4 regions of the Cobetia sp. LC6 genome follow, and region 2 is predicted to be linked to each of the others. Evidence: predicted binding sites of a transcription regulator. Region 2 holds the regulator's gene; each other region holds the start of a gene.
The links. Region 2 encodes sigma-54, which starts transcription at its own class of promoters, with help from an activator protein. Its sites were predicted from a motif close to TGGCACNNNNNTTGCTNT; they were not measured.
Positions count from the first base shown of each region.

Region 1: a site for sigma-54 is predicted at 6,141-6,158, ahead of QQF40_RS03810 (NarK family nitrate/nitrite MFS transporter). Genes of this name have one in related genera too.
Region 3: a site for sigma-54 is predicted at 4,362-4,379, ahead of QQF40_RS15745 (putative urea ABC transporter substrate-binding protein). Genes of this name have one in related genera too.
Region 4: a site for sigma-54 is predicted at 4,496-4,513, ahead of QQF40_RS05485 (P-II family nitrogen regulator). Genes of this name have one in related genera too.

Region 1 covers NZ_JASSPL010000002.1:119,088-126,445, reverse strand. Annotated here, with positions in the region: gene QQF40_RS03830 (hypothetical protein) at 1-813, opposite strand, end outside; gene dbpA (ATP-dependent RNA helicase DbpA) at 1,878-3,278, shown strand; gene QQF40_RS03820 (GNAT family N-acetyltransferase) at 3,508-4,080, shown strand; gene QQF40_RS03815 (hypothetical protein) at 4,267-4,434, shown strand; gene QQF40_RS03810 (NarK family nitrate/nitrite MFS transporter) at 4,555-5,913, opposite strand; gene QQF40_RS03805 (ANTAR domain-containing response regulator) at 6,476-7,051, shown strand; gene QQF40_RS03800 (CmpA/NrtA family ABC transporter substrate-binding protein) at 7,102-7,358, shown strand, end outside.
Region 2 covers NZ_JASSPL010000001.1:36,968-44,325, forward strand. Annotated here, with positions in the region: gene pmbA (metalloprotease PmbA) at 1-111, shown strand, start outside; gene mgtE (magnesium transporter) at 213-1,568, opposite strand; gene QQF40_RS00175 (HPr family phosphocarrier protein) at 1,984-2,253, opposite strand; gene rapZ (RNase adapter RapZ) at 2,240-3,163, opposite strand; gene QQF40_RS00185 (PTS sugar transporter subunit IIA) at 3,301-3,771, opposite strand; gene hpf (ribosome hibernation-promoting factor, HPF/YfiA family) at 3,781-4,089, opposite strand; gene QQF40_RS00195 (RNA polymerase factor sigma-54) at 4,741-6,189, opposite strand; gene lptB (LPS export ABC transporter ATP-binding protein) at 6,423-7,163, opposite strand; gene lptA (lipopolysaccharide transport periplasmic protein LptA) at 7,167-7,358, opposite strand, start outside.
Region 3 covers NZ_JASSPL010000017.1:4,781-12,138, forward strand. Annotated here, with positions in the region: gene QQF40_RS15725 (DUF6691 family protein) at 1-103, shown strand, start outside; gene QQF40_RS15730 (pyridoxal phosphate-dependent aminotransferase) at 183-1,421, opposite strand; gene QQF40_RS15735 (DUF4435 domain-containing protein) at 1,797-2,693, opposite strand; gene QQF40_RS15740 (AAA family ATPase) at 2,686-4,137, opposite strand; guanidine-I (ykkC/yxkD leader) riboswitch at 4,426-4,534, shown strand; gene QQF40_RS15745 (putative urea ABC transporter substrate-binding protein) at 4,588-5,736, shown strand; gene QQF40_RS15750 (ABC transporter permease) at 5,845-6,669, shown strand; gene QQF40_RS15755 (ABC transporter ATP-binding protein) at 6,666-7,358, shown strand, end outside.
Region 4 covers NZ_JASSPL010000003.1:115,298-122,655, reverse strand. Annotated here, with positions in the region: gene QQF40_RS05510 (host attachment protein) at 1-5, shown strand, start outside; gene QQF40_RS05505 (LysR family transcriptional regulator) at 168-1,115, opposite strand; gene QQF40_RS05500 (ferredoxin--NADP reductase) at 1,402-2,178, shown strand; gene glnK (P-II family nitrogen regulator) at 2,305-2,643, opposite strand; gene QQF40_RS05490 (ammonium transporter AmtB) at 2,793-4,040, opposite strand; gene QQF40_RS05485 (P-II family nitrogen regulator) at 4,072-4,410, opposite strand; gene QQF40_RS05480 (accessory factor UbiK family protein) at 4,848-5,222, shown strand; gene QQF40_RS05475 (CBU_0592 family membrane protein) at 5,315-5,593, opposite strand; gene QQF40_RS05470 (YifB family Mg chelatase-like AAA ATPase) at 6,707-7,358, shown strand, end outside.

The DNA.
Region 1 (7,358 bases), on a different contig from region 2:
GAACAGCCGAATCGGCGAGCGATGCAGCAGGGTGATCTCCTTGACGCGGGTATTGCGCAGCGCGTCGGCCAGCACGTCGAGCATCGAGAAGGCGCTGTGCGAGCCACCCACCACACAGACGCGACCACCACGACGCAGTCGCGGCAACAGCAGGCTGCGCAGTTGCCCCGGCGGCATGCGCAACAGCTCATCGCCGCTGTAGATGCGTGCGCGCCGCGACGGTGTCAGTCCCTGACGATTGAGGCTCCGGGTCAATCGCTCCGGGCACTGCTGGCCGCCGAGGTTGAGCACCAGGTTCTCGGTGCGCAGTCGCGACGTGCGCTGGGACACTTCCGGTGCATGCGAGAGAGTCAGAATGCTGGTGCCGTCTAGGTACTGCAGCGTGTCCAGGCTGGTGCCGCACCACATCTCGACGCCCGGCAGGGCGGTGATGTGCGCCAATACCAGGGCGCTGGCGGCTTCCAGCAGCTCGCCGATCTCATCGAGTCGCGGGGAGGAGTAGGGATCGGCCCGGATTCGCTCCAGGCAAGGTTCGCCTTCAAGCGGGGCCAGCACGTCGGCGAGTGCCGGGTCGCGCAGGCAGTCGAGGAACACATCGCCGACCGAGTTGGCGGTGATGCGGTATTCGCCCAGCCGACCAGCGCCAAGCTTGCCGCTGGCGTGGGTGCCGCCGGCATCAAGAATCAACAGCCGGTGGCGGGCCAGTGCCGTGATCTGGCCTGTCTTGAGGGCATTGAACAGAAATCCCATGCCAGCCGGGCCGACACCGGCCACGATGCATCCGTAGCCCGTGATACTTGAGAGGTCCTTCATGTCGTCTTGCTCCCTGAGTCGTCGTGACATCTTGTGGCTGTTTCGGTAGAGAGGCGTGATCCCCTCTGACAGCTGGCGGCTTGATGGCTGCGCCGCTCTATTGCTGCTCCCCCTGTCATCGGGGCAGCGGTGACCGTGGTGTTGCGGGTGGCAAAGATCGCTTGTCCTTGCGATGTCGTTTGCGATTTCTCACGTCATGACAGCAACTTGCATGCGCTTGGTGTTGTGATTTCCGGCGATGACGCTGCAGGATTCACGTCGATGTTGCCTTGTATGGCCATCGGATTTTCATGACCGGCCTTTCATGATCAGAGTCATGGCCAGAGTCATGATCTGCTGCAAAGGCATAAAGCGTACTTGCAACGATCGAATTCGGGAGACCACCCCGAGATCGATAACACCTGAGCGGCGCGGATAGCATTTCGATACCTGCAAGTCATTGATATACATGGCATCGATTTAGGCTTGGCCTTTGGGCGCGCGGCTGCTCAACAGCGGCTGACGAGCGGTGTCCAGCAGCACATCACGGATGAGGGATGGCATTCCTCATGCCCGGCATGGGGGTAAGGCCACCTCCGTACGCGTCAATCCTGGTGTGTCATTGGCACTCATGGTCTGAGACAGATAACAAGAACGTCTTGATGATTGTTCCATCACGAATGTCGGCGCCATTTTCGTGGACTTCGCTGCATGGAATACATGATGTGAAACATGCTTCTGCGCAGCCGCTGCCTGATATGGGGATGCCGTGATATGCCAACAGGATGTTGGTCATTTTGTTTAATTAACGATAATTAATAAATGATATTTGGCGGGAATCGAATCCTGTCGTGACGAAAATCATGCTTTGAGTTGAGTCACGTTCGAGCTGGCTAATACGGTGTGCTGAGGGGTGGGGCTGGCGGAAAAGAGAAGGCGTTGCTCAAAAAGGCTATCTCGCCTGGGGAGCAGGCATCAGGCGCTGGCGTCCGCGGAAGGCGTCGGTGGCCACGCTCTGCTATGCTCTGCGCCCGCGCGTAAGCCTGTTCGGCTCGTGCCTGTTCATCGATTGAAGGAATGCCCCCGTGACTGACGCCACCGCCACCCCTGCCTTTGCCTCTCTGGCGCTGGCGCCCGAGCTGCTCGACAACCTCGCCACGCTCGACTATCACACCATGACGCCGATTCAGGCGCAGAGCCTGCCGCCGATGCTGGAAGGCCGCGATGTCATCGCCCAGGGCCAGACCGGCTCCGGCAAGACCGCTGCCTTCGGTCTGGGGCTTCTGTCACGCCTCAAGGTCTCGCGCTTCCGTGTGCAGTCACTGGTGCTGTGTCCGACACGTGAGCTGGCTGATCAGGTCGCCGGCGAGATCCGTCGTCTGGCGCGCGGTCTGCACAACGTCAAGGTGCTGACCCTGTGTGGCGGTGCTCCCTTCGGCCCCCAGCTGGGTTCGCTGGAACACGGCGCGCACATCATCGTTGGCACGCCGGGGCGCGTGGATGAGCACCTGCGTAAGGGCAGCCTGAGCCTTGAGGAGCTCAATACCCTGGTGCTGGATGAAGCCGACCGCATGCTCGACATGGGCTTTGCCGAGGTGCTGGATGCCATCGTCGCCGAGACCCCGGAGGAGCGTCAGACGCTGCTGTTCAGCGCGACCTTCGCCGATGGCGTGCGTCCGATCGCCGAGCGCATGCTGCGTGACCCGGTCAGCATCGAGGTGGCCTCCACCCACGATGACAGCAGCATCCGTCAGCTGTTCCACCGTGTCGCCGATGACGAGGCGCGCTTCGAGGCGCTGCGTATCCTGCTGCTCAAGTACCGCCCGGAATCCAGCGTGGTGTTCTGCAACACCAAGCGTCAGGCGCAGGAAGTCAGCGATGCCCTCAATGAGCACGGCTTCAGTGCCATGGCGCTGCACGGTGACCTCGAACAGCGCGAGCGTGACCAGACGCTGGTGATGTTCGCCAACAAGAGCACCTCGATTCTGGTGGCCACCGATGTCGCGGCGCGCGGGCTGGATATCGATGCGCTGGATGCGGTGTTCAACTACGAGATCGCGCGTGATCTCGACGCCCACGTGCACCGTGTCGGGCGTACCGGCCGCGCGGGCAGCTCCGGCATCGCCTGTACGCTTTACACCGAGAAGGAAGACTATCGCCTGGCCAGGCTGGGTGAATTCCTCGAGCAGACCCTGGAAGCCGAGCCGCTGCCCTCGAAGAGCATGCTGACCCGCGAGCCGTTCCATGCGCGCATGGCGACGCTGCAGATCGATGGTGGCAAGAAGGACAAGCTGCGTCCCGGCGATATCCTCGGCGCACTGACTGGTGACGGCGGCCTGGAAGGCAGCAAGATCGGCAAGATCAAGGTACTGGCGCGGACCACCTTCCTCGCCGTGGAGCGTGATGTCGCCAAGTCGGCACTCACCCAGCTGATGAATGGCAAGCTCAAGGGCCGCTCCTTCCGCGCGCGTCGTCTCAAGAGCTGAGGCGGGCAGCGTCGGCGACGCGTCTGACTGCTGGCGGCGAGATGCCTGAGAGGGGCTGAACCAGGCATTTCATCTGTCATGCGACCTTGATATCACCCCGGGCGATGCCCGCCACCACGGCGGGCATCGTGCTTTTTGAGCAGCAGATTGACGCTCGCAGCCGCTGCGGGCGGTGGCTACGCTTGAGGTAACGTCCCTGGCCATCAGGGCGCTGATCCGGTACCTCGTGATGACTGCCAACGCCGTCGATAACCTTCGCATTCGTGAAGAGCGTCTCATTGATCATGAGCGCATCTACCGCATTCATGAATCCGTCTTTGCCGGCCATCGTGAAGCGCGCCTGGGTGACAGATTGCGTCGAGGCAATCTGGCGCAGATCTCGCTGGTGGCCGAGCGTGTCACCGACCCGGAGACCGGCCGCCACCTCAGTGAAGGCGAGGGCGGCCTGCTGGGGCATGTGATGGTGTCGCGCGTGGAGCTTTCCGGCTACCCGGACCGCGTGCTGATGGCGTTGGCACCGCTGGCGGTGCTGCCACAGCATCAGCGTCACGGCATCGGCAAGCGGCTGGTGATCTCGGCGGTCAAGCGCTGTCGACTGCTGGGGGCGGGGGCCGTGGTGGCGGCCGGTCATGCGGATTTCTATACCCACCTGGGCTTTCATCCGGCGTGTCACTACGGGCTCTACTGCCATCATGACGACGTGCCGGGTTCCTTCGTCGCCTTCGAGCTGCAGCCGGACTATCTGGAGGGGCTGGGCGGTGAAGTGCAGTTTCCCGATACCTTCTCTGAGCTGGGGATCTGAGCAGCCCTGAGCGGTTGCCCTGAACAGCCCTGAGTGATTGGTCTTGATCAGCAACAGGCAACTCGGCGTTGCGTGACCCTTGAAACGACAAGGCTCCCGCTCCATGTCATGGGTAACACCACGTGGCAGCCTGCGGGTGATGGCAGGTGTCGCGTCATTCCGACCGATGATTCAAGGAGAGACATCATGAAGCTCAAGACTCTGGGTAGTTCGCTGATGATTGCCATGCTCGGTCTCGGTGGCCTGTCGCTCGCCGGTTGCGAGGACGAAGGCCCGATGGAGAAGGCCGGTGAGAAGATGGACAACGCCGTCGAGGAAGCCGGTGATAGCGTCGAGAACGCCACCGATAGCTGAGGCTCGGCTGCCAGCGCCGCGATGAGTCGCCGCTGACCTGAGCTGTCATCAGACACAAGAAGGCCCCGCCTCTGGGAGGCGGGGCCTTCTTGTGTCTGGCTCGGGGAGAAGGAAATCCGCTTATGCAGAGACGGGCTGCTGCTCGCTCTGCTGCTTGCGGTCCGCGATGGCGGCGTCGTAGGCGCGGCTTTCCTCGGCTTCGGTGGCGGCGCTGAAGCGCACCAGCAGCGCGAACAGCGAGATCACGATCACGCCCATGCCCAGATACATCAGGCCTTCCTGGTAGGTCAGCTCCTCACTGCGGAACAGGAAGCCCGCGGCGACCGCGCCTGCGTTGCCGCCCGCACCGACGATACCGGCGACCGCGCCGAGCGCCTTGCGATTGACGAAGGGCACGATACCGAAGGTCGCGCCCTCCGCCATCTGCACGAAGAGGCTGAAGACCAGCATGATGCCGATGGCCACCGCGAGGGTTTCCATCTGTGCGAAGCCGACCAGCGCGACGCCTTCACACAGCAGCGCGATGAACAGCCAGCGCACGCGGCCCTTGAGGCCAGACTGGCGGGCGAACAGGTCGGAGAAGACGCCGCCCAGGGTGCGGGCGAACAGGTTCATCAGACCGAACAGGCCGGCGATGAGACCGGCGGTGGCGAGATCGAGATCGAAGTGGTCGAAGAAGTAGATGGCGGCGACGTTGTTGATGGTCAGCTCGACCCCGAAGCAGGCGCCGTATACGAGGAACAGTGCCCAGACGCGGATGTCGCGTGCTGCCGCGCCGAAGGTGGCGCGCATGCTGTATTCCTTCTCGGCCTTGGGCAGCTCACCACGCTCACGCAGCTCGCTGAAGTTGCCGTCCGGCGCATCCTGGGTGAAGAAGTAGTAGGCGATACCGGTGAGGAACAGCACGATGCCCGGCACGACCATCGCCAGACGCCAGCCCAGGGTCTGCTCGACGCCCAGCATCAGCAGGCCGGCCATCACCAGCGGCATCAGCATCTGGGTGGTGCCGCCGCCCAGGTTGCCCCAGCCTGCGGTGGTGGCGTTGGCGGTACCGACCACGTTGGGGCCGAACATCACGGAGGTATGGTACTGGGTGATGACGAAGGAAGCGCCGATGGCACCGATGGCCAGACGGGCCAGGAAGAAGGATTCGAAGCTGTCGGCGAAACCGATGCACATCACCGGCAGCGAGCCGAGGCACAAGAGCCAGGTGTAGGCCTTGCGTGGCCCGATGCGATCACACAGCACGCCGATGGCGAGACGCACGATCACCGTGATGGCGACGGAGGCGATGATGGTGTTGCCGATCTGGGTCTTGGTCAGGCCGAGGTCGTCACGCACCACGGCCATCAGCGGCGCGATACCGAACCAGCCGAAGAAGCAGACGTGGAACGCGAACCACGACATGTGGAAGGCGCGCATTTGCGGGGTGTTGAAGCTGAACAGCCGGATGCGGCTGGCCTTGTTGCGGATATCCATGAGTGGGCTCCTGATTCAGCGTCGGTGCCGGGCACGAGGTCAGGTGTGCTCGGCGAGTGGTCGAACGGCTGTGAATGAACGACAGCAAGGGCGCCTCGTCATTGAGGGGCCTGGTTCGACGCACTCGTACTCCGAAGAGCCTGGTCCACGTCATGGAAAGCGATGGCAGCAGTCGGTGATGCCATGGTTGCCGGCAGCAGAGTGTCCGTGCGGCAAGTGACTGGAACAAAGCAAGTAGCGCGCCAGTTGCGGGGGTGTGGGCGGGACAAGTCCCAGAAGATCAATGGCTTGGCAAGGACAGTAGGGTGGCACGCGCAGACGGTGACCCGGGCTGGATGCGCGCTCGATGCGCGCTGGCGGTGCGTCAGCAAGGCGCGGGGTACCAGACTGGCGCACGCCAATGTCGCTGGGAGGGTCGGCAAGGCGCGTGCCTCATTGCAGTGCAGCGGCGCTTTCGACTCGGCCGCTCTGAAGGCCTTTGGCCGCAAGGTTGCACCAGATTGCGGCACGGATCCTGCTTGGGTGTAGCGCAAGATTCATGCCCGACTCAAGGAAACCTGACATGCCCGTGACCGTGCTGATCGTCGATGTCCGCAGTGAGCGCTCCGCCGCGCTGGAGCAGGCGCTATTGAGCGCCGGCTTCGAGGTGGCGCTGCGCGTTGACGAGCACGAGGACCTGCACGCGCTGGTCGAGCAGCATCAGCCCGATGCGGTGATCATCGACGCCGACCTGCCCAGCCGCGACACCCTGGAGCATCTCGGCCAGCTGGGGCGACGCTATCCCAAGCCGATGATCATGCTGGCCAGTGAAGATGCGCCAGACCTCGTGCGTGAGGCGGCCGGCGCCGGTGTCTCGGCCTATGTGGTGGACCACGTCATGCCAGCGATGGTGCGCAGCATGGTCGAGGTCGCCATCACCAGCTTCGAGGCGCACCGTGCACTCAAGGGTGAGCTCAACCGTACCCAGACCACATTGGTGCAGCGGCGCAGTGTCGATCGCGCCAAGGCCGTGGTGATGGAGACGCGCGGGCTCAGTGAAGATGCCGCCTATCAATACCTGCGCAAGACCGCCATGAACCGGCGCCTGGCCCTGCATGAGCTGGCCGATGAGCTGCTCAAGGCCGCGCGTCGGCGCTGAGCCGGTCGCCGTACTGTCCTTCTCTCTCGATCGTTCAAGAGGTGTGCGTGATGCCCACAGATGTACCCCTGAATGGCCATCAGCTGACGCTGGGCCTGATGCCACTCAATGATGCCGCTCCCTTCGTGGTCGCTGAGCAGTTGGGGCTTTTCCGCGAGGAGGGGCTGGCGGTGACACTCAAGTGGCAACCCTCGTGGGCGGCGTTGCGTGATGACCTGCAGACCGGCGTGCTGCAGGGCGCGCAGATGCTGGCGCTGATGCCGCTGACCTCGACCCTGGGCCTGGATGGTCGCGCCACGCCGGTGAT
Region 2 (7,358 bases):
GTAGGCGATGATGTCGATACGCGTGGCAGCATCCACAGCGGTAGCTGGCTGATCGATGGCATGACCGTCGCGGGCATGTCCGAAGGCGAAGACGGTGAGCTGGAAGGCTGATCACTGACGCTTCTGTCTCGTGTGACAGGCGAAAAACAACACGGCCGCTCCCGAGGGGGCGGCCGTGTTGTTTCTGGTGTAGTCACTAACCGCGTCGGGCGTTACAGATAGAGCCAGGTCGCCAGCCCCAGGAAGGCCATGAAGCCGATCACGTCGGTCACGGTGGTCAATATCACGCTGCCGGAAAGAGCAGGGTCGATATTGAGCTTCTTGAGCAGTACCGGCAACAGTGTGCCCGTCACGGCGGCGATCAACAGGTTGATCATGATCGCGGCGCCGATGATCGCCCCCAGCTGGACATCCCCGAACCATACGATGGCGATGCCTGCCACCACCACGGCCCATAACAGGCCGTTGAGTCCCGCGACGATGACTTCGCGCTTGAGTAGCCAGCTGACATTGCCACTCTTGACGTGCCCCAGCGCGATACCACGGATCAGGACGGTGAGTGCCTGAGAGCCCGCGATGCCGCCCATGCTGGCGACAATGGGCATCAGCACGGCCAGCGCGGTGATCTTCTCGATAGTGCCTTCGAACATGCCGATCACGGCGGAGGCCATGAAGGCGGTCAGCAGGTTGATACCGAGCCAGACGGCGCGGCGCCACGAGGTCCGTATCACGGGAGAGAAGGTGTCTTCGTCCTCATCCATCCCCGCCATCGACATCACCTGGTGCTCGGCGTCGCCACGGATGACGTCGACCACGTCATCGATGGTGATGCGACCCAGCAGGTTGCCATCGCCGCCGACCACGGGCGCCGAGATCAGGTCGTGCTTCTCGAACAGCGAAGCGACTTCGTTCTCCGGCATCAGGGCCGGGATCACCACGCTGTCGGTGTCCATCACTTCGCGCACCGTGACGCCGGGGTCCGAGACCAGCAGGCGGTTGATGGGCAGCGCACCGATGAATTCATCGCGTCGTGAGACGACCAGCAGGGTATCGGTGGAGTCGGGCAGGCGCTCGTGGCGGCGAATGTAGCGCAGCACCACGTCCAGGGTGATGTCCGGACGAATGGTGATGGTGTCCGTGTTCATCAGGCCGCCGGCGGTATCCTCCGGGAAGGACAGTACCGTTTCGACGCGCAGGCGCTCCTGCGCCTCCATGGAGTCGAGGACTTCGAGAATCACCGTATTCGGCAGGCGCTGCAGGATGTCGGCGACATCATCCGGCTCCAGGTTCTCGGTGGCGGCGAGAACGTCGACGGCGTCCATATCCTTGAGGAAGTCGGTCTGGATGTCTTCGCCAAGGTATTGGAGGACATCGCCCTGCAGCTCGGCATCGACCAGCTCCCAGAGCAGATTACGCTCCTTGGGGGGCGAGGATTCCAGCAGGTGGGCCACGTCCACCGGCGCGAGGCCGCGATTGAGCATGCGTCTTGCCTGTTCCAGCTCGCCGCTTTCCAGCGCCTGTGACAGGCGATCAAGTCTTGGCTTGAGTTTACGAGACGTCTTGCTCATCTGTCGGCTTCCCCTGTCGACATGAAGGACAGTGCTGATTCTACCATTGGCGTAGGGGGGCGCGTCGACAAAAGAAAACAGTGTTTCTTATCAAAAGAACAATCCACGTTCCGTCACTGGCGCAAAAGCAGCGTTGCATGGCTGCCAAGGCAAGGATAGGTGCAGGGCCAAGGATAAGGGTAGGCGTGAGGGCAGGTGCAAGAACAGGCGCGAGACGCCCTGCGTAAACAGTGATGGAGCTGCCCAGGGGGCGCTGCGCGAGGGGGCTGACCGAAAAGGGAGCGGGCCGAAAGGAAGGCTGTGCGCAAAGGGCGAAAGGGGCAGGGAGGCAAGCGCCAGAAGAACGTGTCGCAATGCACATCCCTGATGTACAGCGCTAATGCATGGCGCAAATGTACAGCGCTGTCAGTGGCGGTTATTCGTCTTCCTCGAAACGCGCCTCGAACAGCGCCTCGATGGCCAGCATCGCCTCATCGGCCTGTTCGCCCTCGACATCGATCAACAGCGTGGTGCCGCAGGGTGCGGCAAGCATCAGCAATGCCATGACATTGGCTGCATTGGCGCGTCGCTCGCCATGGCTGACCATCACCGTTGCGCAATAGGGCGCACAGCAATTGACCAGCTTGGTGGCTGCGCGGGCGTGCAGCCCGCGGCGGTTGGTCAGCGTCAGCTCACGAGAGGGCATCGCGATGCTCCTGCTGATCACTTGTCTCACCTGGGTTGCTCAGCGCGGTATGAATGCCCAGCTCGCGGTGACGCAGGCGCACCTCAGGCAGGCGCTCGGCAAAGTAGCTCGCCAGCTGCTCGCACAGGTAGACGCTGCGATGCTGGCCGCCGGTACAGCCCACGGACACCGTCAGGTAGCTGCGGTTGCTGTCCTGATAGGCGGGCAGCCAGCGTTCCAGCCAGCCGGCGATATCGTCATGCATCGCCTGGACGGTGGGGTAGCGCTGCAGGAATTCGGCCACGCTGTCATCGCGACCGGTATCGCCGCGCAGATTGATGTCCCAGTACGGGTTGGGCAGGCAGCGGGCATCGAACACCATGTCGGCGTCGGTCGGCACGCCATGCTTGAAGCCGAAGGATTCAAAGGTCAGCGTCAGGTGGCGAGAGCTGTGCTGGGCGACCTGCTCGGTGATCCGCGAGCGCAGGTCGTGCACGCTCAGGTTGGTCGAGTCGATGACCAGATCGGCCTTCTGGCGAATCGGGGCGAGCGTCTTCTGCTCGATCTCGATGGCCTCGGCCAGGGTGTGGTCGTTGTCGCGCGTCAGAGGGTGACGACGCCGGGTCGCCGAGTAGCGTTCCAGCAGCACTCGCGAATCGGTGGTCAGGTAGACGACCTGCACGTCCATGCCACTCTGGCGGACGTTGTCGAGCAATTCGGGGAAGCGGGTCAAGGCTTCCGGCAGGTTGCGGGCATCGATGGAGACCGCGATACGTCGGCGTGCCGGGCTGTCCTGTTCGAGCTGATCGACCAGTGGCGCCAGCAGCATGCCGGGCAGATTGTCGATGGCATAGTAGCCAATGTCTTCCAGCGCCTGGAGAGCGATGGATTTCCCGGAGCCGGAGCGGCCGCTGATGATCACGATCTTCATGAAGTGCTCTCCAAGGGCGAGGTCAACGTCGAAAGAATGCAGGGGTGGGGCAGAAGGTTGCCCGCTATCAGTGCGCTGTACGTCGGCCGATGGGAGGCCAGCAAGACGAAAGCCCGGACGATGTCCGGGCCTGTGATTCAGCGCGCCGGTAATTCGGCGATGGCTTGGGTCAATGCCTCAAAGAGTGCACGCTGGCTGTCTGCCTGGCGCAGGGCCGAGCGATTGGTCGGGGAATTGAGCAATTCCGCGACCTGCCCGAGCAGCGTCAGATGGGTCTCGTCCGCTTCCTCAGGCACCAGCAGCACGAACAGCAGATCGATGGGTTCTCCGTCGATGGCATCGAAGTCGATGGGTTCACCGAGCTTCAGAAACGCAGCGATTGGTGTCTTGCAATGCGGGCTGCGTGCATGGGGCACGGCCACACCGTGGCCGATGCCGGTCGACCCCAGTCTCTCGCGCCCGATCAGGCGCGAGAAGACTTCCTGGCTATCCAGGCTGGGAATGTTCTGTGCGATGAAGGTGCTGAAGAATTCAAGCACCCGCTTCTTGCTCCCCCCGGGGACACCGTAAAGGGTGCGCTCGGGGGGAAGGATCTGATCAAGTGTCATGGCTGAAGGTCAACGGGTCCCGGTGCCCTGAGCACGAGCCTGGGACTTTTCCTTGTGTTTGACCAGCTGGCGATCCAGCTTGTCGGCGAGCGCGTCGATGGCAGCGTACATGTTGGGGTCTTCTGCCAGGGCGTGGAGGTCAGCGCCTGCTGCGTGCAAGGTGCAGGCAGCCTGCTGGCGCTCCTTCTCGATCGACAGTGTCACCTGAACATTGGTGATGTTGTCGTAATGCCGTTCGAGGCGAGCGAGCTTCTCGTTGACGTAATCGCGGAGAGGATCGGTAAGTTCCACATGATGCCCGGTGATATTCACTTGCATGGACACGCTCCTTTATCCAGCGGGTTGCCATTCAATTGTAACCCTTTTTGACTACGAGCAAACCCTGATCGGACGCTCTGCAACAGGCTTGACGACCACCGTCTGGCGATGTTTTCGCGCCCTTGCCAGCGGCATCAGATGTCGTGAGCGTCTGTACCGACAATGCCCAAGCTTTGCGCAAAGATCAACGCTGCGCTGCATCGTGGCTCAGTGCTTGTCTTCAACTCAGTGAGGGGTAACGGAATGGACTTCAAGGTCACGCTTGAAGGGTGGTGCATGAAAGGCGCGCAAGAAGGCGGGTTTTCGTCGCCAATCCCTGCATGTACGCCGCCTTTCAGGCGCTTGGGTTGCGTGGAGCAAGCGGCGTGCCGGAAGGATCACCGAGTGACATCCCGGTGCAATACGGCTAAAAGTGACTTTAAAAACATGCGATTGACGGTAAATGATGCAGCCGGAATGATGGATTTTTGCCATCATCCTGCGCGCCATGATGGGCCATTGACGAGCGGTTGACGGAATGACAGGGCGCGCGCCAGGCGCGCCGGTGTCAGTAATGTCAGAGGCTGGTGAGAGAGAAAACCAGTGTTTGAGGTTGGCGGCAACGGCCATGATAGGAGGGAGACCAGGCGCATGGCAGCCGCAGGTGACGCATCAGGCCAGACGCTTGCGCTCGCTGGAGGATGGGATGCCCATCGCTTCGCGATACTTGGCCACGGTACGGCGTGCGACCTCGATGCCATCGCTGGCGAGCAGATCGACCAGGCGTGAGTCGGAGAGAGGCTTGCGAGCCGGTTCTTCCGCAATCAGCTTGCGGATGCGGGCACGAATGGCGGTGCTTGAGTGGGCGTCGCCACTGCCGCTGCCACCGACCTGGCTCGAGAAGAAGAACTTGAGCTCGAAGACGCCGCGCGGGGTGTGGATGTATTTCTGGGTCGTGACCCGCGAGATGGTCGATTCGTGCATCTCGACCACTTCGGCGATGTTGGCCAGAATCAGTGGCTTCATGCCTTCCTCGCCTTGCTCGAGGAAGTCGATCTGGCGCGCCATGATCTCGCGGCCGACCTTGAGCAGGGTGTCATTGCGTGATGACAGGCTCTTCATCAGCCAGCGCGCTTCCTGCAGGTTGTCCTTGAGGAAGGTGTTGTCGGCGGACTTGTCGGCACGCTTGATCAGTGCGGCGTATTCCGGCTGGATGCGCAGCTTGGGCAGCGCTTCCGGGTTGAGCTCGACCTGCCAGCCGTGGCGGGTATGACGCACCAGTAGATCAGGGATCACGTAATCGCTGGCGGGCTCGCCCCAGGCGGATGCCGGACGCGGATCGAGCGCGCGCACCAGGCGGATGACGTGATCCAGCTCGTCATCGTCAAGGCTCAGTCGGCGCTTGAGCAGCTTGCGATCATCGTTGCCCAGTGCCTCGAGGAATTGACGTACCAGGCGACGCGCCTGCGCCAGCAGCGGCAGATCATCCGGCAGCAGCGCCAGTTGCAGCAGCAGGCACTCGCGCAGGTCGCGGGCGAAGACGCCGGTCGGGTCGAACTGCTGCAGACGCAGCAGTACCTGCTCGAGCTCGGAGGCCTTGAGGCCGGGCAGGCCCTGGCCGCGCAGACCATCGACCAGCTCATCGAGTGACAGGCTCAGGTAACCGGCACCGTCGACGGCATCGATCAGGCTCTCCGCCATCTGGCGTTCACGGCCATCGAGGTCGGTCATCGCCAGCTGCCAGCGCAGGTGGTCCTGCAGGCTCTCGACGCTGGTATTGCGATCGAAGTCCGGCCCTTCTTCGCTCCCGCTGCCACTGCCGGAGCTGGTCAGGCTACCGGCGTGGTCCTGGTAGAGGTCCGACCAGTCACTGTCGAGAGGGTATGCCTCGGGAATCTCGCTCGAGGAGTCGGCAGTGGAGATCTCGCTCGTATCCTGTGTCTCGATGACATCCAGCGACTCGTAGTCCTCGTCGAGCTCCAACATGGGGTTGGACTCGAGGGCTTGCTGAATCTCCTGACGCAGGTCGAGCGTCGACAGCTGCAGCAGCTGGATCGCTTGCTGAAGCTGCGGCGTCATGGTCAGCGAGGTGCCGAGGCGGAGTTGCAGGGTGGGTTTCATGGAGTCAGTCAATTCACGGCAAAGGAACGTGCTTACTACGCTATACCGTGACTCGGGCCACTGACAAGTGGTTGCAGTGAATATTCAAGCAACTTGCATGCCATGTTTACACCAAGGTGGTATGGACGTCATGCATGCGCCTGATGTCAGACATGAAAAAGCCGCTACGCGATAAAATCACGCAGCGGCTTATGAAGCTTTCGCCGTGGGAGGGCTCAGCGCATCCGCTGGCCCTAGAGCGTGAACTCGTGGCCCAGGTAGACGTCGCGTACCTGCTGGTTGGCCAGGATGGAGTCCGCGTCACCGTGAGCGATGATCTGACCATCGCCGACGATATAGGCGGTGTCACAGATATCGAGTGTCTCGCGCACGTTGTGGTCGGTGATCAGCACGCCGATGCCACGGTCACGCAGTTGACGCACGATGCTCTTGATCTCGCCCACCGAGATGGGGTCGACGCCGGCGAAGGGCTCATCGAGCAGTACGAAGTCCGGCTCGGTGGCCAGTGCGCGGGCAATCTCGACCCGACGACGCTCCCCGCCGGACAGGCTCATGCCGGCACTGGCACGAATATGCGTGATGCTGAATTCCTCGAGCAACTCTTCAAGACGTGCCTTGCGGCCATTGCGATCCAGATCCTTGCGGGTTTCCAGAATCGCCATGATGTTGTCGGCCACCGACAGCTTGCGGAAGATCGACGCCTCCTGCGGCAGATAACCGATGCCGGCGCGTGCGCGTTGATGCATGGCGGCAGCGGAAAGGTCCTTGTCGTCGATGGAGACGTTGCCGGCATCGGCGCGCACCAGCCCGACGATCATGTAGAACGAGGTCGTCTTGCCGGCGCCGTTGGGGCCCAGCAGGCCGACGATGTCACCCTGACGGATCTCAAGCGAGATGTCCTTGACCACCTTGCGGCCCTTGTAGGCCTTGGCCAGATGGCGAGCGCTCAGCGTACGCGGGGTAGCAGCAGTCATGACTCAGTTTTCCTTGCTGGCATTGGCGCCGCGCGGCGTCAAAGTCATGTGTACGCGACCGCCTTCGGTCTGCTGTGCCGTCTTGCTGTTGTTGGCGTTCACCTGGCGCTTGTCGAGGAAATACTCCACGTAGCCGCCTTCGAAGGTGTCATCGCCTTTCTCGAGACGCGCATTGCCGACCAGCTCCACGCGGCG
Region 3 (7,358 bases), on a different contig from region 2:
TGCCATCGTCTCCAGCAGCGCCATGAGTCTGCCATTGGCGGGCTTTCTGGTGACGATGCTACTGGGCTGGTGGCTGGCCACCCGCCTGACGCGCAATAGCTGATCTGATAACCCCGCCTTGAAACGCAAACGCCCGCCAAATGGCGGGCGTTTGCGTCTTCCTACATGGGAGTCCGTCACGACTAGACGACGCCCTTGGCCTTCATTTCGCGCAGCACGGCGGCGACATAGTGCATCTCCTCGGGCGTACCGAGTGACATGCGGCACCAACCATCTGCCGGCGGGAAGGCGCGCCCGATCAGCACATGGCGTTCCTTCATCGCGGTCTGGAATTCCTTCAGCGGCGTGGAGATACGATGGAAGACGAAGTTGGTCTGACTCGGCAGATACTCCCAACCCAGCTCGTCGAGCGTCGCTGTGAAGATGGCGCGTGCTTCATCGTTGCTCTGCTTGCTGTGGACCAGAAACTCCGGTGACTGCATGGAGGCCGTCGCCGCCATCACGCCGGGGTATGACAGCGTCATGGCATCGTCTTCGACATAGTGGGAAACGTGCTCGAGACGATCGACATCGCCGACGGCGTAGCCGACACGCAGGCCTGCCATGGCGTGAATCTTGGAGAAGGTCTTCAGCAGCAGGACGTTCTTCGCGCCACCGGCAATCAGATGATCGGCGGAGCGGAAGGCCGGGTCATTGACGAATTCGGCGTAGGCTTCATCGATGATGAACAGCGTATCGTCGCGGCTGTCGTTGACCCAGGCCTCCAGTTCATCACTGGAAATGATTGTCGAGGTCGGATTGTTGGGGTTCACCAGATAGACGATGGAGGGGCCAGAGTGGTCGGCCACGGCCTGCTGCATGTCGGAAATCTTGAATGACCAGTCCTCGCGCGAGGACGGCACCTTGCGAATGGCGAGGTCATAGAAGCCGGCATACAGAGCGCCATCGCCATAGGTAAGCTCGGGAATCACCAGCTGGGTATCGGGAGTCGCATGGGCCAGTACGCTGGCACGGATCGCATCCGAGGAACCCGGCGTGAACAAAATGCTCTCGCTCGGCACCTTGTGGTGAGTCGCCACCAATGACTGCAATTTTCCCAGATGGGCGAAGGGGTACCGATTGGAATGCGGGATGGATGCCGCTGCGGCGCGCTGTGCAGACGGTGCCATGCCAAGCGCATTCTCGTTGTAGTTGAGTCGCACCGGTGACTTGGCGGAAGGCTTGAGCACCGCCGCAGCAGGTGCCGTCTCCTTGGCCAAGGCACTGGGAATCCCCGGCAGGAACTGACCCAACGCCGCCCCGGCAATTGCCGCCCCACTCATGCCCAGGAAACCACGACGCGAACGCGATGATGGAGAGCCCTTCTCAACCGCCTGAACCTCAGAAGACTCCTGCAGATCCTTCTCGACTACGTCTGTCATCGTGTGTCCTTTGTCTGTCGCTGCTGCCCTTCCCCTCGTGTGAAACCACACGGGCAATCGGGAGCAAGCCGTTGTTTTTGTATGTGCTAATAAAGCACCACCAACGTATAAGACTTTGGTGAGAGGCACAACGAAACGACGCGCCGGATCGCGCAACCATGCGCCGCGACAAGGGCAACCCCTTGGGAAAGCTACCGCTGGGTTGAAAGCACTCGATGAGCTAAAGATTAAGCATGCCGTATTATACAAAGAAAATTATTAGAATATGTAGTAGAACTCAGTATCGCCTACATACAAAGACCCCAGCCTAAAGAGGTGGGGACTTTGTACAGAAAATTACCACGTGATAATAGAACTTATGACGCCTTTACATTTTCAGAATTTAGTCTGCCAGCTTTGAATAAAAGTACTCACAGACTCAGGCGGTACACTAGCCGAAGCGAGTCTTCTCAACTCAAAGGAATGTGGCTCACCTATTATTTTAGGAAGATCACGGTTGAACAAAATTGAGCTTTCAGATTTTCTATCATCAGTTAAAGCTGCTAGCCATTTCTTGAAGAAATCTAATATGTATTTTCCTCGGACTGAATACATTGACGTCAACAAGGAATAATCTTGTCGATGTTTATTAATATCTAATTCTGCACTAAATAGAACTACTTTTTCAACATCATATTCTTTCGGGGTGACTTTATCGACCTGCACATTTACAAAATTAGTTACTCTTTCCGGCTTTTTAACTATTTCAACTTTTTCTCTACGCGCAGAAAAAATATAATAATTAATATCATAAAAGTGCTTGCAAAATTCGTTATAACACTCTTCAAATTTAGCAATAATATCTTCTCTGATATCCATCTCTCCAGCGCAACGATATTCATCTATCAACAAACTATTTAAAACATGCTTAGAACAAAGAAAATTTTCAATTGAATATCCATCTAGCACACAGACATTTTCCCCATACTCATTATTTTTATCAAAATCATGATCTACAAAAAATAAAGTATTAGAGATATTTTTATCATTCTTTTCTACTAAAGATTTATGTAACTCTAATAGCTGCCGCTTTCCTTTACCTGGAATAGGCTCAAACTCAATGCTTGCATTAATTTTTTTTATCCATTCTTCATAGACTCCAATATCATCAAAACCTTCAAATATAAATATTATTTTATCGCACTGACCTCCCTTCGCTCTGATGAGCTTATCTCTTAATACGCTAGGAGAGCTACGGCTATCTCTGAGCTTTTCAACTAAGCTATTAGTCATTTTTCAGCTCCGATGAACGTTTAACAATCATAGCCCTAGCGTTACTGTCCAAATCATTCTCAAATATAAATGGCGAATGAGTGATCGCCAAAAGCTGACTCACTGAACCACTTAACATAACATCAGGCAGGACCTTCCTCTGCCAATCAATAGATAAAGATAACTCAGGCTCGTCAATTAATAGTATTTTATTAGTGTCATTTAAGTAAAGATAAGACATCAAAGAGATAATTTGTTTTTCGCCAGATGATAAATCGTCTAAGTCAATTTCTCTTTCTTGATCTGGATCCCATGTATCGGTAACTTTAACTTTTAAATTATCTGGGTCAAACTGTAGCTTCTTTTGATCACTCGAAGTCTGCAAGTACTCGTTGCATACATCTACAAATCGCTCAATTTTATCTTCAATTTCTTTAGTTTGAGCGATGACATCACCGAGTCTCGACAAGAAAAATCTTACAAACTTTTCATCACTGTTACTACTTCCTTCCTCATATAAGCTTTCAACTTTATTTATAATACCCTCATCTCCGCCTCTTTGACGCTGTACACGACTAAGAAATCTCTTTAGAGAATCTAATTCTGGTAATTTTGACTCATGACTAACTTCAGGCCCGCGTGGACCCAAAAGTTCATCAAGCATACGAGCACTTAATTTACCGTACTCAAAATTCGATCTTCTCTGTATTTCCTTGGTTAACTCTCCTAGCTGTTGCTCGACATCGGCCAATCCAAATGCAATGTCGTCATACCCCATATCTTGTATAGCGTTATTATAGTTAAACTTTGTGGAGAACTTATTCCCAAAGCTACGCCTACTTCTCTGGTGAAATCTTCTTCTATCTTTCTTTAACGGCCTCTCGACACGGCGGTACGTGGGCAAATATATAACCTCTGTATCACCCACACATCTTTTTATTATATTAAAAGCTTCAAACGTTACAGAGGCATGCCCACTGATTACAATCTCACTATAGATCATACAAAGTTTTTCATGCAGATCGCTAATATCATAATGAGTTTCTGAGAATAGCTTATCACCAATCGGATTCGCTAAAATAGACATTGGGTCCGATTCAGAAAAGGATGTCATTACAAATTCGATTATAGTATCATGTGGTATTGACACTTCCTCTGAAAAATTGCTCAAAATAGCGAGTGTCTTTTCCCCAATATTTAGAGCAAGGTCTTTCTTTTTAATTACAACAACATCGTTCACACTAGCAAAATGACACTCGATGCTATCAAAATCATATGTATTTAACTTGTATATCTCACGCTTGAGAGTGGAGCTTAATATACTAAGTAAAGTTGTTTTGCCCACACCATTTTCTGCCACTAATACTGTAGATTCACCTGCAAAATCTATTGACAGATCTTTATACCCATGCAACCCATTAATTTTAAAAAATTTAACGATGCCGCCAACGTCGCAATTGGACATATGATCCTCTCTTTTAACGATTTGGTGTACATTAGAGATCAGAATATAATATTCATTCACCATGCTCAACTAATCAATAGACTTATTAGATAAAACAACGTCATGCACGACTTTAGTGCAACTACCTTGAAACTGCTTCTAACCAGTGCAAAAAACTAATGAAACGCAACTTTTAGCAACAAAAATATTGCACAAGCGATTGAATTTAATGCATAAACAAAATTAGGCACACTTCCTGCTAGATACTCAGCGAGGCACCGATAGGCATACAACAATCGAAAATCTACACCAATGGAGCGCTAGGGTTCCGGTGACTGGCTGATGGCCGTCACGACTGGTCCGAGAGCACTCGACCTCCAAGCTGGGGGTTACACGGCGGGACAAAAGCCCGGGAGACGCAAAGCCTGTAAAGGTCGGCGCCTCTCACTTTTTCCGCCGGAGATAACGACAATGACCCAGCTCACTCGCCTTTCCCAGTCCGCGACTTCCCCCTCGGATGCCAGCGCCCAGGTGTCATCCGCTGCTGTCTCATCTGCTTCATCTACCGCTTCCAGAAACGCTTCCAGACGTGCTGCGCTGGCCGGCGCCCTGCTGCTTGGCGCATCGCTGAGCCCGCAGGCCATGGCGCAGGATTCCTTCAGCGTGTGCTGGTCGGTGTATGCCGGCTGGATGCCGTGGGAATACGCGGACACCCAGGGCATCGTCGACAAGTGGGCCAAGAAGTACGACATCAATATCGATGTGGTGCAGGTCAACGATTACGTCGAGTCCATCAATCAGTACACCTCCGGCAATGTCGATGGCTGCGCCATGACCAACATGGACGCCCTCACCCTCCCCGCCGCCAGCAGCGTCGATTCCACCGCGCTGATTCTGGGCGACTACTCCGATGGCAACGACGGCGTGATGGTCCGCGACGGCGATTCCATCGAGGCCCTGAAGGATCGCGAGGTCAATCTGGTGCAGTTTAGTGTCTCCCACTACCTGCTGGCACGCGCGCTGGACAGCGTCGGCATGAGCGAGCGCGACCTCACCACCACCAATACCGGCGATGCCGACATCGTGGCGCTGGCCAGCAACACCGACACCCAGGCGGTGGTGACTTGGAACCCGCAGCTGGCCACGCTCAAGGAGATGCCCGGCTACACCGAAGTCTTCAACTCCAGCGACATCCCCGGCGAGATTCTCGACCTGATGGTCGTCAATACCCAGACGCTGAAGGACAACCCGGACTTCAGCCACGCGCTGGTCGGTGCCTGGTATGAGGTGATGGAGAAGATGAAGGCCGGTGACGAAGACGCCCTCTCCCAGATGGCCGATGCCGCCGGCACCGACCTCGCCGGCTATCAGTCCCAGCTGGCCGCGACCCACATGTACTACACCCCCGCCGAGGCCGTGGCCGCCTTCAATGCGCCGAGCCTCAAGGACACCATGCAGCACATCGCCGACTTCAGCTTCGCGCAGGGCCTGTTGGGCGAAGGCGCCCCGGATGCCGGCTTCATCGGTATCGAAACCCCCGCTGGCGTCATCGGCAATGAAGGCAACGTGATGCTGCGCTTCGACCCGAGCTACACCGCCGCACTGGCCGACAGCCAGTAACGCCACGCGGTGGATGCCGCACACGCTCCGTGGGGCAGCCTGCCTCGCGGAACGTGAACCGACCGCCTCCCTCGACCGCACCCTCGTTCGCACCCGTGGAGCCCGCGCATGAAACGCCTGATCAATCTGACACCCTCCCGTGGTGGCCGCTGGCTGCTCGGTGGCCTGCCCTTCGCGCTGCTGGCCATCCTTTACATCGTGCAGTCCAACCAGCGACTGCTCGACAACCCGAATGACCGCCTGCTGCCGTCCTTCGCCGCCATGGGCGAGTCGTTCTCGCGACTGGCCACCGAGGTCAACGTGCGCACCGGCGACCTGCCGCTGTGGACCGACACCTTCGCCAGTCTCGAGCGCCTGCTGGCCGGCGTGCTGATCAGTGCGCTGATCGGCCTGACCGTCGGCCTGCTCACCGGTGGCCTGCCGCTGCTGCGCGCCAAGCTGTCACCGCTGATTACCGTGCTGTCCCTGATTCCGCCGATGGCGATTCTGCCGATCCTGTTCATCGCCTTCGGTACCGGCGAGCTGGCCAAGATCGCGCTGATCGTCATCGGCATCACGCCCTTCCTGATTCGCGACCTGCAGAACCAAGCCCTGCGCCTGCCCGATGAGCAGCTGATCAAGGCCCAGACGCTGGGCGCCAGCTCCTGGCAGGTGCTGACCCGCGTACTGCTGCCCCAGCTGACCCCGCGCCTTCTGAGCGCCACGCGCCTGGCACTCGGCAGCGCCTGGTTGTTCCTGATCGCCGCCGAAGCCATCGCCGCCCAGGATGGCCTCGGCTACCGCATCTTCCTGGTGCGTCGCTATCTGGCGATGGACGTCATCCTGCCCTACGTGGCCTGGATCACGCTGCTGGCCTTCCTGCTCGACCGTCTGCTGGTGCTCGTCTCGACCCGCGCCTTCCCCTGGTATCACGCTGAGGAGAGCCAATCATGAGCCTGATCCACGCCAAGGGTCTCGAGAAGCACTACGGCCAGCAGGTCGTGCTGGAACGCATGAACCTGACCGTCGAGGCCGGAGAATTCATCACCCTGGTCGGCGCCTCCGGTTGCGGCAAGACCACCTTCCTCAAGCTGCTGCTGGGCACCGAGGGCGTCTCGCGCGGTGAGCTGCTGCTCGATGGCAAGCCCATCCCCGGCGAACCGGGCCCGGACCGCGGCATCGTCTTCCAGAAATATTCCGTCTTCCCGCACCTCACGGTGCTGGGCAACGTGATCATGGCCGAGGAGCTGGCACGTGCCCCGCTGACCGGCAAGCTGTTCGGAGCCAAGCGCCGTGAAGCACGGGTCGCCGCCGAAGCGCGCCTGGAAGAAGTCGGTCTGTCCCACGCACTGGACAAGTACCCGCATGAGCTGTCCGGCGGCATGCAGCAGCGCCTCGCCATCGCCCAGGCACTGATGATGAAGCCGCGCATCCTGCTGCTGGATGAGCCCTTCGGCGCGCTGGACCCGGGCATCCGCAAGGACATGCACCAGCTGATCTTGCGCCTGTGGGAAGAACAGCAGCTGACCATCTTCATGATCACCCACGATCTCAAGGAAGCCTTCGAGCTGGGCTCGCGCGTCTGGGTGTTCGACAAGGTGCGCGTCGATGCGCAGGCCCCGCAGGCCTATGGCTCGACCATC
Region 4 (7,358 bases), on a different contig from region 2:
ACTGATCACACCCCCCCGTCATCCAGAGACCAGGACGCCGCCAGCGGTAACGTTGGCGGCGTCTGTGTGTAAGTGGTCACTATTATTGTGATTCCCGTGACAAGAGGGATGGTGCCTTGATGCTCTGTGCCATCAGGCTCGGTTGCTGAAGGCCGTGCATGTGCGAATCACGGTACCTGCGGCAGGATGATCTCGTCACTGCGTGAGGCGCTGCCGCTCAGGTTGCGGCAACCGGCGACGAATTCGCGCATCGCCTGGGTGATGAAGCGATCACGATGGTGGACGAAGCGATAGGCGCGGGTCAGCTCCAGCCATGGAGTGGGCAGCTCGACGAGGCTGCCGCGCCGAAACGCATCTCTCAGCGCGAGGCGCGAGATGCAGCCGATGCCGAGCCCCGCTTCCACGGCGCGCTTGATGGCTTCGGTGTGTTCCAGCTCCAGCATGATGTCGAGGCGCTGGGAAACGCTGGTCGAAGGCCCTTCCAGGTGCGGGCGCAATGCCTGCTCGAAGGTGCCGCGTGTGCCGGAGCCACGCTCGCGCATGATCCAGCGTGCCGCCAGCAGACGCTCAAGCGTGACCTCACCCTGTGCCAGCGGGTGTGACGGCGCACAGAAGATGCTCAGCCGATCACTGACCCAGTGGGTCGCCTCCAGCAGCGGATGCTCCACCTCGCCTTCCACCAGCCCGATGTCCAGTTCGAAGTGCACCAGCTTGTCGATCAGCTGATGGGTGTTGTGCACGTGCAGCTCGACACGGCTGGCGGGATGATGGTGCAGAAAGTCACCGATGATCTGAGGCGCCAGGTAGTTGCCGATGGTCAGCGTCGCGCCGATCTCCAGCGAGCCGGTGGCGTCCTGCTGACCAAGCAGCTGCTCCAGCTCCTCGGCCTGGTCCAGCAGTGCGATCGCCTTGGGCAGCAGCTCACGCCCCAGGCCATTGAGTCGCAGGCGCTTGCCATGGCGATCGAACAGCCGGCAATCGAACTGACGTTCCAGCTCGGCCAGTGCCGTGCTGGCCGCTGATTGCGACATGGCCAGACTGTCGGCGGCCAGAGAGACATTGTCATGCCGCGCCACCGCCACGAAGACGGCCAGCTGGCGAAGACTGTAGCGCATTCGACCTCCCGGGGCATGCAGTGAAGGGGCAGAGGTGAGGAGGCGAAAGTGAACGCAACGCAGGATTCGCCGTCAGAGCGGACGGATCCTGCACGATCGAGGTTGAAATACGATTCATTCGCAACCAATATTGGTAAACTAGATAACCTATATCCAGATAAACCATTTAACGCATAACCCTGCAGTGACTACAATCGCTGCATAGTTCATTGGGTCATAAGCTGTTATTTGTTTATGCCAAGATAGAATATTGAATTCGAGGGGTCACGCCCCGGGAGGCCATCAGGTGAGCAGTCTGACCACAACCGAAGTCATCGACGTCCATCACTGGAACGATTCGCTGTTCAGTTTCCGCACTCAGCGTGAAGACAGCCTGCGCTTCAAGAACGGCCAGTTCGTGATGATCGGCCTGGAAGTCGAAGGCAAGCCGCTGATGCGCGCCTACTCGATCGCCAGCCCGAACTACGAGGAGCACCTCGAGTTCTTCTCCATCAAGGTGCAGGACGGCCCGCTGACCTCACGCCTGCAGCACCTGCAGCCGGGCGATCAGATCATGGTCTCCCGCAAGCCGACAGGCACGCTGGTACTGGACGATCTGCTGCCGGGCGAGAATCTTTACCTGTTCTCCACAGGCACCGGCCTGGCGCCGTTCTTGAGTGTCATCCAGGACCCGGAAACCTATGAGCGCTATGACAAGATCATCCTGATGCACGGTGTGCGCCATGTCTCCGAGCTGGCCTATGCCGACATGATCGCGGAAGAGCTGCCCAAGCACGAGTATCTGGGCGAAGAGATCGCCGAGAAGCTGATCTACTACCCGACCGTGACGCGCGAGGAGTTCCGCAACCAGGGCCGCATCACGGACCTGGTCGAGAACGGCAAGCTGTTCGAGGACATCGGCCTGCCGCCGCTGGATCCGAAGCGCGACCGCGCCATGATCTGCGGCAGCCCGGCGATGCTCGACGACATCAGCGCCATGCTGGATGCGCGTGGCTTCGCCATCTCGCCGAAGATGGGCGTGCCGGGTGACTATGTGATCGAGCGCGCCTTCGTCGAGAAGTGATCCGCGAGCATCACGCATGAACGGCAAGTGCTGAAACAAAAAACCGCAGGCCGATGGCCTGCGGTTTTTTGTGTGCTCATGTCAGCGGTCGGGGCAGCACGTCAGCCAGGGGCTTGCGCCAGAGGCTCAGACGGCGTCCTTGCCGGTCTCGCCGGTACGGATGCGAATGACCTGCTCCAGTGGTGAGACGAAGATCTTGCCGTCGCCGATCTTGCCGGTGTTGGCGACATTGGTGATCGCCTCGATCACGGAATCGATCATGGCGTCATCCACCGCGACTTCCAGCTTCACCTTGGGAAGGAAGTCGACCACGTACTCGGCACCCCGATACAGCTCGGTGTGGCCCTTCTGGCGGCCGAATCCCTTGACCTCGGTCACGGTGATACCCTGCACGCCAATCTCCGACAGGGATTCGCGCACGTCGTCGAGCTTGAATGGCTTGATGATGGCAGTGACCAGTTTCATCGTGTCTCTCCTTGGGTGATGGTGCGGGTAACGAGGCCTGCTCGTCACGCCGGTCTCTAACTCAAGCATACACCGCTTATCCAGTCAGGAAAAAAGACTCCCGCCAGGTGGCGGGAGTCTTGAGGCTGCAGATGCTGTCACGTCCAGGCTTACTTGCGGCTGGAGGTGAATTCCGGGTAGGCCTCCATGCCACATTCGGCCAGATCCACACCTTCGTACTCTTCTTCCTCGCTGACGCGGATCCCCATGATGGCCTTGATGATCAGCCACACCACGAGGCTTGCGATGAACACCCAGGCGAAGATGGAGGCGGCGCCCAGCAGCTGTGCGGAGAAGGTGGCATCGTCATTGGTCAGCGGCACGGCCAGCAGACCCCAGAGACCGACCACACCGTGCACGGAGATGGCACCGACCGGATCATCGATCTTCAGCTTGTCGAGACCGACGATGGAGAACACGACCAGCAGACCGCCGACGGCGCCGATCAGGGTGGCAGCACCGACGCTCGGTGCCAGCGGACCCGCAGTGATGGCGACCAGGCCAGCCAGCGCGCCGTTGAGGGCCATGGTCAGGTCAGCCTTGCGGAACCACAGACGGGCGAGGATCAGCGCGGCGATGACACCACCACAGGCAGCGGCATTGGTGTTGACGAAGACCTGAGCGACCGCGTTGGCTTCATCGATGTTGGACAGCACCAGCTCGGAGCCGCCGTTGAAGCCCAACCATCCCAGCCACAGGATGAAGGTACCCAGCGTGGCCAGCGGCAGGTTGGCGCCCGGGATGGCATTGATCTCGCCATTCTTGCCGTACTTGCCCTTGCGAGCGCCCAGCAGCAGCACACCTGCCAGAGCGGCGGAAGCGCCGGCCATGTGCACGATGCCGGAGCCGGCGAAGTCGCTGAAGCCCGCTGCGCTCAGGAAGCCGCCACCCCAGGTCCAGTAACCCTGCACCGGGTAGATGACGCCAGTCATGACCACGGCGAAGGCCAGGAAGGCCCACAGCTTCATGCGCTCGGCGACCGCACCGGAGACGATGGACATGGCGGTTGCCACGAACACCACCTGGAAGAAGAAGTCGGAACGTGCGCTGTAGTAGATGTCGCCACCGGAAGCGAGCGCTTCCTCAGCGGTATTCTCGGCACCGATCAGGAAGCCCAGGCTCGGCAGGAAGCCGCCTTCGGCGCTCGAGTACATGATGTGGTAACCGACGACCATGTACATGGTGCAGGCGATGGCGAACAGCGCCACGTTCTTGGTCAGGATCTCGGTGGTGTTCTTGGCGCGGACCAGACCGGCCTCGAGCATGGCAAAGCCGGCTGCCATCCATAGCACCAGGGCGCCACAGACCAGGAAGTAGAAGGTATCAAGTGCGTACTTGACCTCGATGATCTCGTTCATGCGGGGTTCTCCTTGTTATTGTGCGCGGGGCTCAGACAGCGTCGGCGCCGCGTTCACCGGTGCGGATACGGATGACATCGTCCAGCGGAGTGACGAACAGCTTGCCGTCGCCGATCTTGCCGCTGTTGGCCGCCTGGGTGATGGCGTCCAGTACCGATTCCACACTGCTGTCATCGATAGCCACTTCAATCTTGACCTTGGGAAGGAAGTCGACGACGTACTCGGCACCGCGATACAGCTCGGTGTGCCCCTTCTGACGTCCGAAGCCCTTCACTTCGGTGACGGTAATCCCCTGCACGCCGTTGTCGGCCAGTGCTTCTCGTACGTCGTCCAACTTGAAGGGTTTGATGATGGCGGTGATCAGTTTCATGTGCTGCCCCCGTTCGCTACCGGAATGATCATTCTTGTTAAGCATGGCCAGTCAGATGAGCTGGCGGCCTGTTCCTGACAAGTGCATCGCACGAGATGTGCCATGAGGCTGAAAATCCTTGTAACTCATCTGGTTATCGCCAGATGGCTGACCGTCTTTCGGCCTGTGCAAAGATGGCTGAATCCGGAGGTCACCTGGCATGCACCGTAATGGTGCTGCTTCTGCGCCTTTGGGTGTGGGGGCAAGTGCTAATGTGGTGCAGGTGTGTGCCTGCCGATGAGGATTGTCTGGTGCAGGACGATGCGGGGCATGCACCCGACTCCAGGGTTGCGTATCCTTGCAGCAGGACACGACGGCCCCATGTACAGGGGTGTCATCATTTTCTGACCGGCAGTCCGCACGACGCGGCTGCCGGCCCGCAACGGCTGAGGTGCAGCATGTTCAAGAATGACGTCATCGGGCGTATGGCCCAGCAGATCGGTGAGCGCCTGCAGGATGCCTCGCATGGCCCGGAAGAGCTGCAGAAGTCCGTGCAAGGGGTGATGCGCGGTGCCTTCGACCGCATGGAACTGGTCTCGCGTGAAGACTTCGACATCATGATGGATGTGCTGACGCGTACGCGCAGCCGTGTCGAGTCGCTGGAAAAGCAGGTCATCGCTCTTGAGGCACTGCTGGAAAAGCAAGGGCTGGTAGCGGGCAATGCGCCGGCTGCCGAGCCCGCCATGCCAGTGGATGACGAGGGGGAAGCCGCGGTGGCGAAGCGTGAAGCCGCCAGCCACGCCGCGGAGATCGAGCGCCAGCGCGACGCCTGACTCGTCAGGTGACGGCTGAACCAAAACCGCCACGCCCTTTCGGGGCGTGGCGGTTTTTTGCGTCATGGGCGCCGCTGATTCCGGGGGAAGCCTCAGGCAGTCTGGGGACGAGTGCCCAGCATCCAGCGCACCAGACCTACCACTGAGGCGATGATCCAGAAGATCTCGATCACGAAGCTGGCGAGGTTGAAATTGATGCACAGGCTGATCAACAGCAGGATCGCCCCGCTCAGATTCATCAGGTTGTAGGTCAGGCTGCGGGCATCGAGTCTGCCGAGCTGCAGCAGGAAGAAGGCGCCGACGACCAGAGTGGTGCCTAGCATGCCGATCACATCCGCCAGGGATGCCAGCGGGGCAAGCATGTCTTGCATGGGTAGTGCTCCTGAAACAAGCCGAAGTCGTCCTGAATGGCTGGCCCTTTCCGTGGGTTGGACGATTCTCTGCCGCGCATCGGCGGCGTTCCGTGAGACAGCTTGGCGGTCATCCCGGCAAGGCCGGGACAACCGATCAAATATACAGCAGTCCCCGTCCGGCGGCACTCTTGTGGTTCTCTCGAGGGCGCCATGGCCCCTGTATGAGCACTTTCTTGGTGCAGGCAGGTATCAAGTCGGCCTCTCGCCATTCCCGTGTGGCGCCTGGTGGTGCTGAAATGCGCCAAAACAGGCGCTTTTGCGTGGAAAGTGCTGGCGAAACCGCTACTTTTAATCCGCCGTGAGCGCTTGTCGGCAATGCTGGCGAGCGACCCGCATCGTCAGCACCCGGGTGCGTTGCGACGCGTGAAGCTGAAATGGCAGTCGCAGCCGCATCCGCATCCGCAGGGCGCCAGATGCTCTCAACTACCAGGCAGCAACAAGTCGTCACCCAGCGCCAGGTCCTCAGGCGCCAATCCCTAGGCATCAACAACCCGATACTCGTGCAAATTCCTCGAGCGCAGCGCATGCGCCTTCTCTGATTCAACCTGATCTCTGACATGGCTTTCATCACTCGACTGAGTCGAGTGTCCAAGAACCTGTCTGTGCTTATTGAGTTTAATTTCTGTTGACTGGAGATGTGAAGGCTGTGGATTGCCTGGTCTGACGTTGGCACGTTTGATCATCGATGGTATCAGCGTGTTGACTGATGAAGTTTTGAGCGCTCAAAAAATGTCCACACGCGATGATTATGTAATCTTGCCCACAGCCTGTCTATTAGTTACGCATCCAGTAATTTCGGTATTCTGGGGCGTAAAGAGGTTTACGTTATATGCGCGAGAATCGTCATCTGAACACACATTTTCAGGTGATGCATGGCAGTGTCGTGGGGGGATGCGAAGCCTTGCGGCAATTGTCGAGCGCCCGAGCGTTGAGGCGCTCGCCGTCTGGGGGGTATGAGGTTTGCCATGCTGGGAGGGTTGGCAGCGGTGTGTGCCTTCGTGCTCATGGCAGGCCAGGGCCTGCTCCGATTGCGCCGTGCAACTGAGAGGCGGCATCACGCAGGGAAGACTCATGTCATTGGCAATGTTGCGCACGCGCGCGTCACTTGGTCTCGAAGCGCCGGAAGTTCAGGTGGAGGTACACCTTTCCAACGGCTTGCCGGGGCTGTCCATCGTCGGCTTGCCGGAAGCGGCGGTGAAGGAGAGTCGTGAGCGGGTGCGCAGTGCGCTGCTCAATGCCGGCTTCGAGTTTCCGGCGCGCCGTATCACCCTCAATCTGGCGCCAGCGGACCTCCCCAAGGAAGGCGGACGCTTCGATCTGCCCATTGCGCTGGGGATTCTGGTTGCCTCAGGGCAGATACCGGAAGAAGCCGTAGCTGCGATGGAGTGCCTGGGTGAGCTGGCGCTCGATGGCAGCATCCGCGCCGTGACTGGCGTGCTGCCAGCCGCACTCTGCTGTCGCAAGGCGGGGCGGACGCTGGTGGTGCCGCGCGGCAATGCCGACGAGGCGGCACTCGCCGAGGAGTTGGAAGTCCTGGCGGTGGGCCACCTGCTGGAGCTGGTGGCCCACCTGCTGGGGCGCGAGCGCCTCACAGCGCATGTGTGCTCGATCATTCCCCAGGCGCGCCTGCCAGAGCCCGACCTGAGCGAGGTGCGTGGCCAGCATCAGGCACGCAGGGCACTGGAGATCGCCGCGGCGGGCGGCCACAACCTGCTATTCGCTG